Regions from separate parts of the Leptothrix cholodnii SP-6 genome, predicted to be linked through region 1. Evidence: predicted binding sites of a transcription regulator. Region 1 holds the regulator's gene; each other region holds the start of a gene.
The links. The regulator FNR, encoded in region 1, switches genes on or off when oxygen is low (the NO sensors DNR and NnrR bind a similar motif). The targets are predictions, from matches to a motif close to TTGATNNNNATCAA.
Positions count from the first base shown of each region.

Region 2: LCHO_RS16640 (universal stress protein) is a predicted target of FNR. The motif match lies at 4,366-4,379, and genes of this name have one in related genera.
Region 3: LCHO_RS18260 (3-hydroxybenzoate 6-monooxygenase) is a predicted target of FNR. The motif match lies at 3,384-3,397, and genes of this name have one in related genera.

Region 1 is NC_010524.1:3,053,870-3,059,494, forward strand. Features, by position in the region: gene icd (NADP-dependent isocitrate dehydrogenase) at 1-32, opposite strand, end outside; gene LCHO_RS13855 (sulfite exporter TauE/SafE family protein) at 101-820, opposite strand; gene hemN (oxygen-independent coproporphyrinogen III oxidase) at 820-2,283, opposite strand; gene fnr (fumarate/nitrate reduction transcriptional regulator Fnr) at 2,456-3,193, shown strand; gene LCHO_RS13870 (hypothetical protein) at 3,206-3,538, opposite strand; gene LCHO_RS13875 (PI-PLC domain-containing protein) at 3,535-3,798, opposite strand; gene ccoG (cytochrome c oxidase accessory protein CcoG) at 3,814-5,301, opposite strand; gene ccoP (cytochrome-c oxidase, cbb3-type subunit III) at 5,324-5,625, opposite strand, start outside.
Region 2 is NC_010524.1:3,713,023-3,718,647, forward strand. Features, by position in the region: gene LCHO_RS16620 (SDR family NAD(P)-dependent oxidoreductase) at 1-636, opposite strand, end outside; gene LCHO_RS16625 (M48 family metalloprotease) at 745-2,169, shown strand; gene LCHO_RS16630 (hypothetical protein) at 2,159-2,917, shown strand; gene LCHO_RS16635 (TIGR00266 family protein) at 2,945-3,763, shown strand; gene LCHO_RS16640 (universal stress protein) at 3,871-4,305, opposite strand; gene LCHO_RS16645 (2-hydroxymuconate tautomerase) at 4,420-4,611, opposite strand; gene dmpG (4-hydroxy-2-oxovalerate aldolase) at 4,655-5,625, opposite strand, start outside.
Region 3 is NC_010524.1:4,101,359-4,106,983, reverse strand. Features, by position in the region: gene maiA (maleylacetoacetate isomerase) at 1-302, opposite strand, end outside; gene LCHO_RS18270 (fumarylacetoacetate hydrolase family protein) at 307-1,014, opposite strand; gene LCHO_RS18265 (cupin domain-containing protein) at 1,067-2,104, opposite strand; gene LCHO_RS18260 (3-hydroxybenzoate 6-monooxygenase) at 2,119-3,321, opposite strand; gene LCHO_RS18255 (fibronectin type III domain-containing protein) at 3,518-5,625, opposite strand, start outside.

The sequences.
Region 1 (5,625 bases):
CCACTCGTGGGCACCTGGATGTGTTGATACATGTCGCCGTCTCCGTTGTTCGGATCTGAACAGGTCCGCTAGAACCTGAAATTCTAGAACTGCGCGCCGCTCAGGCGCACCAGGCGGCTTGCAGCGGCTCGAACAGGCTGTGGCCGAGCGACCAGCCCATCGTCACGACGACCAGCGCGCCGGCCAGCCGCAGGGCCAGGCTGCCGCCCTCGTTGAGGCCGGCGCGGGCGCGCACGGCTGCGGGCATCAGGCGCAGCCAGAAGGCCGGACCGAGGATCAGGCCGACGCTGCTGGTGACGGCAAAAGCCAGCATCACGCCGGCCCCTTCGACAGGCCCGGACGCCACCGCGGCCACCAGCAGGGCCGCGTGCAGCAGGCCGCACGGGATGGCCGGCCAGAGCGCGCCGATACCGGCCGCCTTGAGTTCGCCGGGCATGCGCATGCGCGTCCAGCCCTCGCGCGGCGGACGGCGCACCAGCTGCTCGGCCCAGGCCTGCACGCCGGTGGGCAGGCGCCCGCGCACCAGCAGCCACAGGCCGAGCATCAGCACCATCAGTTGCAGCGCGGACCAGATCGGCCGCATCCAGGCGACGCTGTCGCCCAGCCAGCGCAGGGCACCGGCGGCAGACGCCACGGCCGCACCGGCCAAGCCGTAACCGATCAGACGGCCCGTCAGCACGCCAGCCAGGGCCCGTTCGGCCTGCTGCGGCTTGCACAGCTTGGCCACGGTGGCGCACCCGGCCGCACACATGCCCGCGCAATGCGGCGTGCCGGCCAGGCCCATCAACGCGGCCGATGCGAGCAGCGCGACTGCACTCATCAGATCACGCGCGAGAAGCGCTCGCGGGTCTGGTCGGCGCGCAGGTGGCGATCGAACACCATCGCCACCGAGCGCACGAAGTACCAGCCCAGCGGGGTGAGTTCGAAGCCATCCGGGTCGAGCGTCAGCAGGCCTTGGTCGGCCAGGTCGACCAGGGCTTCGAGTTCGGTGGCAAAGTAGGTTTTCACGTCGATCAAGTGTGCCAGGGCGACCGACTCGTAGCTCAGCCGGCCGTGGCACATGATGGACATGATGACGGCGCGGCGCACCAGGTCGTCGCGCGTCAGGGCCAGGCCGCGCACCACCGGCAGCTCGCCGCGGTTGAGCGAGTCGTAGTAGTCGTCGAGCGTCTTGGCGTTCTGGCTGTAGGTGGCGCCGATGCGGCCGATGGCCGACACGCCCAGCGCGATCAGGTCGCAGTCGGCCTGCGTGCTGTAGCCCTGGAAGTTGCGGTGCAGCCGCCCTTGCCGCTTGGCCTGCGCCAGGCCGTCCTCGGGCAGCGCGAAGTGATCCATGCCGATGTACTGGTAGCCGTGGCTGATGAAGCCGCTGATGGCCTGCGACAGCATGCCGATGCGGTCGCTGCCACGCGGCAGCTCTTCGGTGACGATGCGACGCTGCGGCTTGAAGCGCTGCGGCAGGTGGGCGTAGCCGTACATCGCGATGCGGTCGGGCCGCAGTCCGGCGACCTGGCGCACGGTGCGCGCGAAGCTCTCGGGCGTCTGCTTGGGCAGGCCGTAGATGAGGTCGACGTTGATCGAATGGAAGCCGAGCTCGCGCGCATCCTTCATCAGCGCCTCGACCTGCTCGAAAGGCTGGACGCGGTGCACCGCCTTCTGCACGTCGGCGTCGAAATCCTGCACGCCGAACGAGACCCGGTTGAAGCCGAGCTCCTTGAGGTGAGCCAGGCGCTCGCGGCTGACGGTGCGCGGGTCGATCTCGATCGAATATTCGCCATGCGGCTCGATGTGGAAATGCCGGCGCAACTCGCCCATCAGGCGGTCGAGTTCGGCATCGCTCAGGAAGGTGGGCGTGCCGCCGCCGAAATGCAGTTGCGAGACGCGCTGGCCCCGGCCGAGCGTCTGCGTGACCAGTTCCAGCTCGCGCGCCAGCGCGTCGATGTAGGCGGTCGAGCGGCCGTGGTCGCGGGTGACGATCTTGTTGCAGGCGCAGTAATAGCAGACCGATTCGCAGAACGGCACGTGCACGTAGACCGACAGCGGCCCACCTGCGCCGCCCACCGCACCGATGCTGCGCTGGGACAGTGCCTGGCGGTAGTGATCGGCGGTGTAGGCCTCGACGAAACGATCCGCCGTGGGGTAGGAGGTGTAGCGTGGCCCGGGGCCGTCCATGCGGCGCAGCAGTTCCTCGCTCAGAACCGGCTGGTGGTCCGTGGCGGCCACGTCGGCGTTGATCGTGGTCGCGGATTGGGGCTGCGTGCCTGCGGAGATCGTCGTGTGCATGTGCGCACTGTGCCGTGCCGGTGGCGCTGTACCTTGACATGGCTCAAGCACCATGCGTCCGCGCTATTCAAGAATTCCCTGAGTCGACCCTCACTTCGCCATGACCACAGAGGCACTTTGCCGGTGCATGCTGGTAAGGTGTCGGCCATTCCTTCCCAGGATCAACCAAATCATGCAAGACACTGCCGCCTCCTCCCAGCTCAACGCGCTCAAAGTGGCCTGCTCGGCCTGCAATCTGCGCGAACTGTGCCTGCCAGTGGGCCTGTCAGACGACGAGATGTCTTCGCTCGACAACATGGTGAGCACGCGCCGCAGCGTCAAGCGCGGCGAGAGCCTGTTCCATTCCGGCGACGCGTTCGCGGCGCTCTATGCCGTGCGCACCGGCTTCTTCAAGACCGTGGTGTCGGCCACCGACGGCCGCGAGCAGGTCACCGGCTTCCAGATGGCCGGCGAGCTGATCGGCCTGGACGGCATCAGCAACGACCGCCACTCGTGTGATGCGGTGGCGCTCGAGGATTCGCAGGTCTGCCTGATCCCGTACGGCCAGCTCGAGAGCCTGTCGCGCGAGTTCACGCTGCTGCAGCACCAGTTCCACAAGATCATGAGCCGCGAGATCGTGCGCGACCACGGCGTGATGCTGCTGCTCGGCAGCATGCGTGCCGAGGAGCGCCTGGCAGCCTTCCTGCTGAACCTGACGCAGCGCCTGCAGGCGCGTGGTTTCTCGGCCTCGGCGCTGGTGCTGCGCATGACGCGCGAGGAGATCGGCAGCTACCTGGGCCTCAAGCTCGAGACCGTCAGCCGCACCTTCTCGAAGTTCCAGGACGAGGGCTATCTCGAGGTCAAGCAGCGCGACATCCGCATCATCGACCAGGACGCCCTGCAGCGCGTGGTCAACGGCGCCGGCTGCTGAAGATCTGCAGGCTCAGGGATAACGACGCCGGTTCAGGTCGTTCGACTCACGCATCAGCAGTTGCGTGAGGCTGGAGGCGATGCCGATCAGCACCCAGAACGCGAAGAAGGCCGCCGTGTAGACCGCCGTGCGGTCGAGGTCGACCGGCGCGCCGCCGAGCCAGCGCAGATCTTCCGGGTCGACGAAGGCGAACACCAGCATCTCGGTCACGCCCGCCAACAGGAAGGCCGGCCACCAGACGACCGACAGCCGCTTGGCCCAATTCGACATCGGGAAGGTCGTGGACGCTTCGTAGTCGGGCGCCAGGTCCTCGATGTCGGGGTCGTTGCGCAGTTCGGCTTTCATTTGCCGCCCGTGGCCGCATGGTTGCGAGCCTGCTGAGCAGGCAGGCGCGAAGGGTCGATCGCCGATCCGGTCGCGCCGGCCGATTCGGTGCGTGCGGACTGCGCCGTGCTCAGCACCGGGTCCGGATGACTCAACGCCAGCGCCAGGGTCACGAAACTGGCCATGATCACCACCAGCGGGCCACCGAGCACCAGCCACAACATGCGCTCACGCCACCACGGCAAGGTGGCTGGACCGGGGGCTTGTACTGCAATCGACATGGCTGCTCCTGCTTGTCAACGTGGAATCACGAAGGTCGACTTCTCGCGCAGCGTCGCCGGCGCAGCGCCGCCGGACTCCACGCGCTGGATGTCGAAATGGATGGTGTGCGCCCCGCTGCCGGCACGGCTGGCGGACTCGGGCGGCAACTGCACGGCCACGGTGATCCAGCGCGCCTCGGCGCTTGCCACCTGCACCGGCGCCGTCACGGGCAGGCTCAACCCCGGCAAGCCCTCGACGGCGACGCGGTAGGACTGCGTCGTTTCGGTGGCGTTCATGATCTGCAGGCGGTAGACGTTCTCGATCACGCCGTCGTCGACGATGCGCGCCAATGACGCGCGGTCACGCACCACGTCGACCTTGAACGGCGATCGCATCGCGATGCTCACGCCCAGGGCGACCACGATCACGATCAGGATCACGGTGTAGATCAGGACACGCGGTCGCAGCGCACGCCGCCACATCTGGGCGCGCGTCCAGCGTCCGTCGAGGCCGTTCTGCGTGGTGTAGCGCACCAGGCCGCGGGCATAGCCCATCTTGTCCATCACGCTGTCGCAGACGTCGATGCAGGCGGCGCAGCCGATGCACTCGTACTGCAGGCCCTTGCGGATGTCGATGCCGGTCGGACAGACCTGCACGCACAGGTTGCAGTCGACACAGGCGCCCAGGCCCAGCGCGGTCGGGTCGGCCTTCTTGCTGCGTGAACCACGCGGCTCGCCGCGCTCGGCGTCGTAGGTGATGATGAGCGTGTCCTTGTCGAACATCGCGCTCTGGAAGCGCGCGTAGGGGCACATGTACTTGCACACCTGCTCGCGCATGTAGCCGGCATTGCCATAGGTGGCAAAGCCGTAGAACAGCACCCAGAACCATTCCCACGGACCGAATCCGAGCGTCATGGCCTCGGCGGTCAGCGTGTGGATGGGGGTGAAGTAGCCCACCAGGGTGAAGCCGGTCCAGAGCGAAAAAAGGATCCACGCGAGCTGCTTGCCGGACTTGCGCAACCACTTGTCGGCGGTCCAGGGGCCGGCATCGAGCTTCATGCGCTTGGCCCGATCACCCTCGAAACGATGCTCGAACCACAGGAAGATCTCGGTGTAGACGGTCTGCGGACAGGCATAGCCGCACCACAGCCGCCCGGCCACCGCGGTGAACAGGAACAGCGCGTAGGCCGAGATGATCAGGATCGCCGTCAGGTAGATGAAGTCCTGCGGATAGAGAACCAGGTCGAAGATGTAGAAACGGCGCGAACCGAGGTCGAACAGCACCGCCTGGCGGTCGTTCCATGTCAGCCAGGGCAGACCGTAGAAGACGATCTGCGTGACCCAGACCAGGATCCAGCGCCAGCGGATGAACAGGCCGCTGACGGCCTTGGGATAGATCTTCTTGGTTTTCTCGTAGAGAGAAACCGTCTTGGCCGCTGCATTTGCGGCGGAACCCGAAGCCGGCGCCGGGCCGGCCGCAGGCGCGGAGGGCAGCGGCGAGGCCGCGTTACTGCTGTCTTCCATCACTGCTGCCCTGTCGCTCACTTCATTGCACCGTGTTCAGCGCGGTCTGTGCTGCCGGCTTGCGCGACAGGCTCCAGACATAACCCGCCAGCACCTTGATCTGCTCCGGCGTCAGACGCGATGCATGCTGCGGCATCATGTTCGACTTGCCGTTGTTGATGATGGCGATGACCGCTTCTTCGCCCCAGCCGTGCAGCCAGATCTTGTCGGTCAGGTTGGGGGCACCCAGTGCCTGGGTTCCCTTGCCATCAGCGCCGTGGCAGGCCGCGCAAGCGCCGAACTTGCTCTTGCCCAGCTGCGCGGAAATGCTGTTGTGGGCGCTGC
Region 2 (5,625 bases), 660 kb from region 1:
GGCCGGATCGCCGGCGCGCAGCTGCACCTGCATGTCGGTGTCGATCACGCCCGGCGCGAGCGACACCACCCGCGCCGGCCAGGGCTGCTGCGCCTCTTCGAGCGCCAGGGCGCGGCTGGCGTTGTCCAGGCCGGCCTTGGCCGCGCAGTAGGCGGCGCTGCCGGCCATGCCGCGCCGGCCCAATCCGGACGACACGTTGAGCAGCTTGACGCCCGCGCGGCGGCGCGCCGACCAGTCGCGCGTGCCACGCAGGAACACCGCGGCCAGCAGCAGCGGCGCCTCCAGCCCGACCCGCAGCGCCTGCACCAGCGCGGCCGGATCGGTGTCGGCGGCGCTGCGCAGCGGCGCCAGCACGCCGGCGTTGTTGATCAGGGTGACGCCGGCATGGCGCTCGCCATCCTGTGCGGCCAGCCAGGCGGCCAGGCGTTGGGATGCCGGCAGCGCGTCGGCCAGGTCCTGCGACCAGGCCTCCAGGACATGGCCGCGCTGCTGCGCCAGTTCGGCCAGGGCCGGATCGGGCTGGCGCTGCAGCGTCAGCAGATGCTGGGACGCCTCGCGGGCGAGGATGGCGTGGGCGATCGCGAGGCCGAGGCCGCGCGAGGCGCCGGTGAGCACGGTGAGCAGGCTGTCTGGCATGAAGCGGATTCTGATACGGGCACAGCCGCCCGGGGTACAGGTCGTCACGATCGGGCCGGATCGCGGTTCCATAAAATCCGCCGGCCCGTCCCTGTTGCCGAGACCGCCATGGATCCCCTCTTCAAGCCCGCCCGACCCGCCTTGCGCGCCTTCGCAGCGCGCCTGCACGACGGCCGACCGAACCGGCGCGACATCGGCCTGCTGTTCGGCAGCGCGGCGGGCTTGCTCGGCGGCTGCGCCAGCCCGGGCGGCGTGCCGCCGACCGGCGACACGGCCGCACCGGCTGCGCGGGCGACCCCGTCGGCATCGCCCGCAGCCCGGCCGCCGCCCAAGCCGGCCCCGATCGACGACGCCGGCGCCCGCGCGCTCGACGCGCAGCAGGCGCCGCAGCAGTTCTCGCTCGACCTGGGCGCGCTGCAGGACGTGGCCATCAACACCTACGTCGGCGAGATCGGCTTCGCCATCCAGGCCCAGGCGCCGCGGCGTGGCCTGCCCTACAGCTACCGCGCGCTCAACGCCCACCACCTGAACGCCTACGCCTTCCCGGCCGGCGGGCTGGGCATCACGCGCGGCCTGCTGATCGAGCTGCAGGACGAGGCCGAGCTCGCCGCGCTGATCGGCCAGCAGCTCGGCCACGTCAACGCCCGCCACGCACTGAGCCGCCAGCGCACCGATTCGGTGGCGCAGGCGGTGGTCACGAACACCGTGGCGGCCAGCCAGGAATCGGCCTGGACGCCGCCGATCGGGCTGGCCGGACAGATCGGCGCCAGCGCGCTGATCCCGACCTACTCGGCCGAACAGATGCGCGAGGCCGACGCGGCGGGGCTGCAGTACCTGGTCGGCGCGGGCTATCCGGGGCTCGGCATGGTGACGCTGCAGCAACGCCTGGCCGAAGCCGGGCAGCAGCGCCCGGCCCTGCTGGCGGCGATGGCGGCGGCGCAGCCGACCAGCCCCGAGCGGCGTGACGCGGTGCGCCGCAACGTCGAGACCCTGCACGCCGGCAGCCGCAACAGCAGCACGCGCCGCGAGCGTTTCATGGACCGCACCGCCAGCCTGCGGCACATGCGCGCGCTGATCGAGGCCTGCAAGAACGGCGAACTGGCGCTGGCCCGCAAGGACCTGACCGAAGCGCACGCGCAGTTCAAGTCGGCGCTCGAGATGGCGTCGCAGGACTACGCCGCCAACCTGCGCATGGCGCAGTGCCTGCAGGCGATGGGGCAGGTGCGCGAGGCGCGTGCATTCGCGATCGCCGCGCGCGACGCCTATCCGCAGGAGGCCCAGGCGCACAAGCTGGCCGCCACGCTGGCACTGGCGCAGCGCGACGCCGCCGCCGCCTGGCAGGACCTCGAGGCGCATGACCGCCTGCTGTCGGGCGACCCCGGCGTGGTGTTCCTGAAAGGCGTCACACTTGAGCTCATGGGACAAAGCAAACGCGCCGCCGAACACTACCGCGCCTACCTCGGCTACACCGAACAGGGCCAGGCCGCCCAATACGCCGCCACCCGCCTGAAGCTGCTCGGTCATGACCGCTGAAACACGCTGGTCGATGCCGCGGCTGATCGGCGCGGTGGTGCTCGGGGTGCTGGCCTTCATCGCGCTGGCGATCGCAGCGCCGCTGCTCTGGCACACCTGGCGCCCCGCGCCGCCGCCGCTGCAGCAGGGCGGCGCGCAGCCGTCCGGGACCGGCACGCCGTGGCAGATCCGGCTCGACGGTGCGGGCGGCAGCGCGGTGTTCGGCCTCGACCTCGGGCGCAGCACGCTGGCCGACGCCGCCAGCCGCTGGCCGGGCGAGGCGCTGCAGGTCGCGCTGGTGCGCAGCCCGGCGGGCGAGCTGAGTCTGGAGGCCTACCTCGAATCGATCCAGGCCAGCGGCGTGAACGGCAAGCTGCTGCTCGGCGTGACGCTGCCCGCCGATGTCGCGCAGCGCTGGGCCGAGCGCGCCACGCGCGACATGCCGCTGGCCAGCGGCGCCCATCGCCTCGGCCTGCATCACGACGATGCCACGCAGGCGCAGGCCCGGATGATCGACAGCCTGCTCTTCCTGCCCGCCGTGCGGCTCGACGAGGCGACGCTCGCCGAGCGCTTCGGCGCACCGGCCGAACGGCTCGCCACCGCCGACGGCCTGGTGCACCTGCTCTATCCCGACCGCGGCCTGGCGATCAGCCTGGCCGATTCGGGCCGGCAGCGCACGGTGCTGCAGTACGTGGCGCCGCGCGACTTCGCCCGCCTGCGCGCGCCGCTGCTGGCCGCCCTGACCCCGCCCGCACCGATCAACCACTGAACCCCAACCGAAAAGGAGTCCGCCGACATGGCCATGGACGTCATCGACTACGAGATCAAAGGTTCCGAGATGCAGTTCGTCGAGGTCGAACTCGACCCCGGCGAGGCCGCCATCGGCGAAGCCGGCAGCATGATGTTCATGGATGCCGGCATCGGCATGGACACCGTCTTCGGCGACGGCCGCGCCCAGCAGGGCGGCCTGTTCGGCAAGCTGCTCGGCGCCGGCAAACGCCTGGTGACGGGCGAATCGCTCTTCACCACCGTCTACACCAACAACGGCAGCGGCAAGCAGCGCATCGCCTTCGCGGCGCCCTACCCCGGCAAGATCCTGCCGATGGATCTGAGCAAGCTCGGCGGCACGCTGATCTGCCAGAAGGACGCCTTCCTGTGCGCCGCGCGCGGCGTGTCGCTGGGCATCGCGATCCAGCAGAAGCTCTCGGTCGGCTTCTTCGGCGGCGAGGGCTTCATCATGCAGAAGCTCGACGGCGACGGCCTCGCCTTCGTGCATGCCGGCGGCACCGTGGTGCGGCGCGAACTGCAGCCGGGTCAGACGCTGCTGGTCGACACCGGCTGCGTGGTGGCCTACACCGCGGGCGTGAGCTTCGAGATCCAGTACGTGGGCAAGATCAAGACCGCGCTGTTCGGCGGCGAGGGCCTGTTCTTCGCCAAGCTGAGCGGCCCGGGCACGATCTGGCTGCAGAGCCTGCCGCTCTCGCGCCTGGCCAGCCGCATCTTCGCGGCGGCGCCGCAGACCGGCGGCGGTGGCAAGGAACAGGGCTCGCTGCTCGGCGGCCTGGCCGCAGGCGGGCTGCTCGGCGGCATGCTGGGTGGCGGCGACGACGACTGAACCACGTCCGACCCTGAAACGGCAGCGGGGCCTTCACAGGCCCCGCTTGCTTTTCGTGCGGTCCGATGACGGCCACCCGCTGCGGGCCAGGACGGCCCGATCGGCTGTCAGCGCACCACCAGCACCTGCGTGTCGCAGTGCGTCAGCACCTTCTGCGTCTCGCTGCCCAGCAGCAGCGCCGCCACACCGCGGCGGCCGTGCGAGGCCATCACGATCAGGTCGCAACCCTGCGCCTTGCCGTACTCGAGGATGGCCTCCCACGGGTGCAGCGCCTCGACCGTCGCGGCAGAGCATTCGACACCGGCCGCGGCACAGGCGTCCTTGACCGCCTGCACGTGCTTGAGGGCGATGCGCTCCTGCGAATCGAAGAACTCCTGCGGCGGGATCGGCTGCATCTCCGAGATCGCGCTGTAGGGGAACGGCTCCTTGACCGCCAGCACGCTGATCGGCGCGCCGACCGTCTTGGCCAGCGTCACGGCGGTGGCGACGGCCTTGGCCGTGATGTCCGAACCATCGGTGGGAACGAGGATGCGCTTGTACATGTGGGGTCTCCGAACGTGCGTGTGATGACCCTCATCATGCCCCCGCACAGGCGCGAGTTCTTGACCAACATCAATACCCCGCCGACACCCTCGATCCCTGCGGCCACACCGGCTTCAGCGTCCGAGGTCCTTGGCCGACTTGCCGGCGATGCCCCAGTTCTCCTTGGGCATGTCGTGGATCCAAACGCGGACGTTTGCCTGAGGCGCGTCGAGCGCTTCGACCAGCGCGGCCGTCACCTTCTCGATCACGGCGCGTTTCTGGTCTTCGGTGCGGCCTTCCAGCAGGTAGATCTGGGCAAAGGGCATGGGGTTCTCCGGGCGGGTTCGGGGGTCGATGAGTGGGCGTGATTCAGGCGGCGGCGCAGCCGGCGCGCTCGCGTGCCATCGTGATCGCGGTGTCCTCGATCATGTCTTCCTGGCCGCCCACCATCTTGCGGCGGCCCATCTCGACCAGGATGTCGCGCGCGCTGACGCCGTACTTCTTCTCGGCCCGCTTGGCGAACAGCAGGAAGCTCGAATACACGCCCGCGTAGCCCAGCGTCAGCGAGTCGCGGTCGACGCGGATGATGTGGTCCATGATCGGCACGACCCGGTCCTCGGCCACGTCCTGGATCTTGAACACGTCGACGCCGGTCTCGATGCCCATGCGATCGCATACCGCGATGAAGACTTCCATCGGCGTGTTGCCCGCACCCGCACCCAGGCCCGCCGCCGCCGCGTCGATGCGGTTGGCGCCGGCCTCGACCGCAGCCACCGAGTTCGCCACGCCCATCGCCAGGTTGTGGTGGCCGTGGAAACCCAGCTCGGTTTCGGGCCGCAGCGCGGCGCGCACGGCTTCGAGGCGCAGCTTCACGTCACCGGGCAGCATGTAGCCGGCCGAGTCGGTCACGTAGATGCAGTTGGCGCCGTAGCCTTCCATCAGCTTGGCCTGCGTGATCAGCTTCTCGGGGCTGGCCATGTGCGCCATCATCAGGAAGCCGACCGTGTCCATGTCGAGCTTGCGCGCGGCGGTGATGTGCTGCTCGCTGACGTCGGCCTCGGTGCAGTGCGTCGCCACGCGGATGGTGTGCACGCCCAGATCCTTGGCCATGTGCAGATGCTCGACCGTGCCGATGCCCGGCAGCAGCAGCGCCGAGATCTTGGCCTGCTTCATCAGCGGGATCACGGCGCCGAGATACTCCTCGTCGCTGTGGGCCGGAAAGCCGTAGTTGACCGAGCTGCCGCCCAGCCCGTCGCCATGCGTGACCTCGATCAGCGGCACGCCCGCTTCGTCCAGGCCGGTGGCGATGTTCTTCATCTGCTCCAGCGTCATCAGATGAC
Region 3 (5,625 bases), 1.0 Mb from region 1:
CCGACGATCGCCGCCAGCGCACGCACGCGGGCGCGGTCTTCCGGGTCGGCGGGCAGCAGCGCCGGGCTCGGGTGGCGCTCTTCCAGCCACTCGATGATGGCCGGCGACTGGATCAGCATCCGGCCGTCGTCGAGCGCCAGCGCCGGCACCAGGCCTTGCGGGTTGATGGCCTTGAACTCGGCCTTCAGGTGCGCCTCGGTGCGCAGGTCGACCGCGACGTACTCGGTCGTCAGGCCCTTGAGGTTCAGGGCAATGCGCAGCCGATGCGAGGTGCCGCTGCGAAAGAAGTTGTACAGCTTCATGGGTTTATTCAGCCGCGCCGATGGTCAGCGCGACCTCGGCCACGCCGGCCACGTGGCCGGTGATGTGGTCACCCGCCACCACCGCGCCCACGCCTTCGGGCGTGCCGGTGTAGATCAGGTCGCCGGGCTGCAGGTGATAGAACAGGCTCAGGTCGGCGATGATTTCGCGGATGTCCCAGATCAGCTTGTTGACGTCCGAGTGCTGCTTGGTGACGCCGTTGACGGCCAGCGCGATCTCGCCCTCGCCGATCACCGTGCCGGCCATCGGCACGATCTCGGAGCAGACCGAGCCTTGCTCGATGTCCTTGCCCAGCGTCCACGGCCGGCCCTTGTCGCGGGCGACGAGTTGCAGGTCGCGGCGCGTCATGTCCAGGCCCACGGCGTAGCCGTAGATGACGGTGTGCGCGTCTTCGGCCTTGACGCGAAAACCTGCCGCGCCGATCGCCACCACCAGTTCCATCTCGAAGTGGTAGTTCTTGGTCTCGGGCGGATAGGCCACGGTGGCACCCGACTCGACCAGCGTCGACGGCGCCTTGGTGAAATAGAACGGCCGCTCGACGCTCTTGTCGACCGGCTTGCCCATCTCGACCGCATGCGCGTGGTAGTTGCGGCCGACGAAGAACAGGCGGTTTACGGCCAAGCGCTCGGTCTTGCCGCGCACCGGCAGAGAGTAGACGGGCGGCGGGTTCCAGAGGTAGGTCGGTTCGGTCATGGGGTTTCCTGAAGATTCAAAGCAGATCTAAAAAGAAGGGGCGGGCCGATTTTCAGCCGCGGTTCTCGAACACGCCGAGCTTGCGGTGCAGCGGCGATTCGTCGGCGATGAAGACGAAGGTGGGCGTGTCGGCCGAGCGGTTGACGAGGCTCACCTCGGTGTAGCCGGGCGCGCAGCAGGTGTCGGCCTCGGTGAGCGTGAAACGCTGGTCTTCGACCTTCACCTCGGCACCACCTTCGATGACGTGGAACACCATCGCCGGCGAGCGCACCGGCAGGCGCAGCGTCTGGCCCGGGCGCAGCATCAGCGCGTAGAAACCGAGGATGTTCTCGACGTCGGCGCCGGTCTCGGGGTTGACGTAGGTGACCTGCACCGCGTCCAGATCCGGCCGGTCGGCGGCCAGCGACACCAGCGCGGCGCGTGCGTCGACCCACGGGTAGCGCAGCATCGGGTAGCGCTTGTCCGAGCGATCGAACATCACCGTCGGCGCCACGCCGCCGCGTGCATAGGCGCGGTCACCCTGGCCGGGCTTGACGGTCTGGCGCTCGCCGTTGATGTGATACGAGGCCTCCATGTAATAGACCAGCGGCAGATCGAGCACGTCGAGCCAGACCACCGGCTCGCTGCCGTCGTGGCCGTGTTCGTGCCACAGGCCGGTGGGTGTCAGGATCAGGTCGCCACGCGACATCGGGCACTTCTCGCCGTCGACCGTGGTGTAGGCGCCTTCACCCTCGACGATCATGCGCACCGCGTTGGGCGTGTGGCGGTGCGACGGCGCCCACTCACCCGGCAGCAGCAACTGCATGCCGAGGTACATCGCGGCGCTGGCCTGCATCTTCTCCAGGCCGTGGCCGGGGTTGGCGAGCACCAGCACGCGGCGCTCGGCCTTCTCGATCGGCGTCAGTTCGCCGGCTTTCAGCAGCAGCGGCTTGATCGATTCGTAGGCCCAGGCGGTGGCGCGGGTGTTGGGCCGCGGCTTGCCCGGCGGCAGCACGCCGCGCAGGCTCGGCCACAGCGGCACGAGGTTCAGGTCACGCAGTGCCTGCACGTAGTCGGCGGGCAGGTCTTCGAGGCGTCCAAGTTCTTGCATGGTGTGTTCCCCAATCATTTCGCCAGACAGTTGTCGACGTTCCAGCCGTACAGCCATTCCATCGCGTCATAGAAACGCTCGGGCGTGCGGCCTTTCCACAGGTCGTTGCGCACCAGGCGCTCGACGCCCTTGGCGTGATAGATGCGACCCATCTCGCGGCTGGACAGCACGATGCGCGCGGTGCGCGCCACGCGCGAGCGCTGGTACAGGTCGAAGGCCTGGGTGAAATCGTTGCCGTTGACACGCAGCGCCTCGCCCAGCGTCACGGCATCTTCGATCGCCATGCAGGCGCCTTGCGCCATGTACTGCGTGGTCGGGTGGGCGGCGTCGCCCAGCAGCGTGGCGCGGCCGTAGGTCCATTGGCCGATCGGCTCGCGGTCGGCGGTGGCCCAGCGTTTCCAGGTCTTGGGCAGGTCGATGAGCTGGCGCGCCTTCGGGCAGATGCCCTGGAAGTAGCTCTGCACCTCCTCCTTGCTGCCGTCGCGCACGCCCCATTCCTCCTGCTCGCGGCTGTGGAAGGTGACGACCACGTTGTACTGCTCGCCGCCCCGCAGCGGGTAGTGCACCAGGTGGCAGTTGGGGCCGACCCAGATGCTGGCGGCGTTCCACTGCAGGTCTTCGGGGAAGTCCTTCTTGTCGACCACCGCGCGGTAGACCACGTGGCCGGTCACGCGCGCCGGGTCGTTGACGTACTGCTGGCGCACCACCGACTTGACGCCGTCGGCGCCGATCAGCGCCACGCCGCGGTGGGCGGTGCCGTGCTGGTCGTAGACGGTGACACCGGTGTCGTCCTGCTCGATGCGCTCGCAGCGCGTCGAGGTCAAGAACTCGATCCGGCCGGTTTCCTGCGCACCTTCGAGCAGCGACAGGTGCACGTCGACGCGGTGGATCACCGCGTAGGGGTTGCCGAAGCGCTGGATGAAGGCCTCGCCGGTGGGGATCTTGCCGACCTGGTATTCGTCGATGGCGTCGTGCATCACCATGTAGTCGGTGTAGACCGCGCGGCCGCGCGCCTTCTCGCCCACGCCCAGGGCGTCGAAGGCGTGGAAGGCGTTGGGGCCGAGCTGGATGCCCGCGCCGATCTCGCCGATCTCGGGTGCCTGCTCCAGCACCTTGACCTTGAAACCCTGGCGCACCAGCGCCAGCGCCGCGGCCAGGCCGCCGATGCCACCACCGGCGACCAGCACCGGGAGATCCGAAAGTCCAGTTGCGTTCATGTGCGAGTCCTTGCGCTGTGAATGCTGATAGTGTGCATGCTGACGATTAGTTTAATGAAGATCTGATCCGAATCAAATCAGGGTTCACCCGAATCTTGTGCACCGAGGTTGACGCAGTGCGTCGAATCCGGCATGAAAAACGCCCCGGGCGGCGAGCCGTCCGGGGCGTTGCGATCAGCCTGATGGCCGTGTGCGATCAGCGCGGCGTGCCGACCACCGCGGCCGACCAGGCGCCGGTCAGCCCGACCGTGCCGGTGTGGCTGCGGATGCGGAACGACTGGGCCTGGCGCGAGGGCAGGCCGTCGACGTTGAACGTGCGGGTGGCGCGGCCGTTCAGGCGTGTCACCGGGATCCAGGTGGCGCCGGCTGCATTGCAGACGGTCAGCGCGCCGACGCAGCGCTCGAGCTCGTAGCCGGCCACGGCCGCCACGGTGCTGGCGGTCCAGCTCAGCGGCACCCGGCCCACCGGCGTGGCACCGACGCCCAGCAGGCCGTTGGTGACGTTGCTGCGCAGCCCGGCCGGCACCGGCAGGGTGCCGTTGTGGCGGACGACCTGCGTGGTCGGGCCCTGGGTGGCGCCGTTCACGGCGTTGACCCGGTAGGCGTACAGCGCGTTGGCGGCCAGGCCGGTGTTCTGCACCGTGGTGGCGTTGGCGGGCAGGTTGCCGCTGGGCGTGGTGATCGTCGCGAAGGCGCCCGTGGTGGCGGTGCCGTTGGCCGCGATGGTGATCGTGGCGCGCTGCACGCGGTAGCCGGTTTCGCCGGTCGACGCGTCGGTCCAGTTCAGCCGGGCGCTGTTGGCCACCGTGCCGAGCACGGCGCTCAGGTTGGCCGGCGCGACGATGCTGATCAGCGCCGGCGTGGTCACGGTGATGACGTTCGAGCCGGCCGCCGGGGCGCGCGCGTGGGTGGCCTGCACCTGGTAGGTGTAGGCCGTGCTCGGCGCCACGGTGGTGTCGGTGTAGACCGCCGTGTTGGCCGCCAGCGTGGCGATCACCAGGCCGTTGCGCAGCACCAGGTAGCCGGCCTCGTTGGCGGCGTTGTCGGTCCAGCGCAGCGCGACGCTGTTGCCGGTGACGGCGGTGGTGGCCAGCGCGCTCGGTGCGATCAGCAGCACCGGGGTGCTCACCGTGATGGTGGCCGCGGCGCTGCGGCCGCCGGCGTTGACGGCCACGACCTGGTAGGTCAGCGTGCTGTCCTGCGGCGCGGCGGTGTCGACGAACGAGGTCGCGTCGGCCGCGGTGGTGGCGATCAGCACGCCGTTGCGCAGGATCTCGAAACCGCCCTCGTTGTCGGCGTTGTCGCTCCAGCCGAGCGTGACCTGGGTCGGCGAGTCGGCCACCGCACCGATGGCGCCCGGCGCGGCCGGGGGTTCTGACTGGTCGAGTGCGGCCAGCGTGCGCACCGGCACGCGGTCCCAGCCGCCGGCCGACGACATCACGGTGACGTGCGAGGGCGGCGCCACCGTGGCGATCGGCGCGCCGACCGGGCGCAGGTATTCCTGCACCGTCAGCGTCGGCGGCACGCGGGTGTCGCTGGAGCTGGCGGCGATGTTGAGCAGGCCGGTCGACAGGTCGTAGTCGGCCTGGGTGATGGTGACCTGGTCGACCAGCGCGCGCACCAGCCGGGTGGCGTCGGTGTTGCCGTCGGCGACCAGCGCATTGACGTCGATCGCGCCGGGCAGGGCGGTGGTGTCGGGTGCGTCGGCCAGCACCTCGCTGGTGAAGAACTTGCCGTTGCCGTCGGCGGTCAGCGGCGTCGGCGTGGCCAGGCGGGCCGACGCGGCCGGCGTGCCGGCGCTGTCCTGGATCGTCACGGCGGCCGTGGCCGCCGAGGTGGCGAAGGCGTCGACCTGGCCGACCCGCTCGGGCGTGCGGCTGTAGGTCACGCGGTCGGCGTCCAGCGGGGTCTGCACCCGGCCGTCGAACAGCTGGCCCTGCACCACGAACAGGTCGGTGCGGATGACGTTGCTGCCGTTGGCGTTGATGACGATCGGCAGGCCGTTGAAGTCGGTCGCGGTGATGCGCACGAAGTTGGTGTCGCAGGGGCTGCCCACCACCGGCTGCGGCGTGGCGCCGTCACCGATGTAGCCGGCTGGTGGCGGCGGTGCCAGCACCGGATCCCAGGTCAGCCAGGGGCCGACCTTGCCGCGTGCGTCGGGCTGGTCGGGCACGAAGCTGATGTCGAAGGTCTCGCTCAGGTCGCGGCCGGTTTCCAGGGCCTCGATGCGGTAGCTGTCGACGCCGTACGGGTGCTCGACCTGATACACGCCGGGCTGCGGCACGTCCAGGCGCAGGCGAAAGC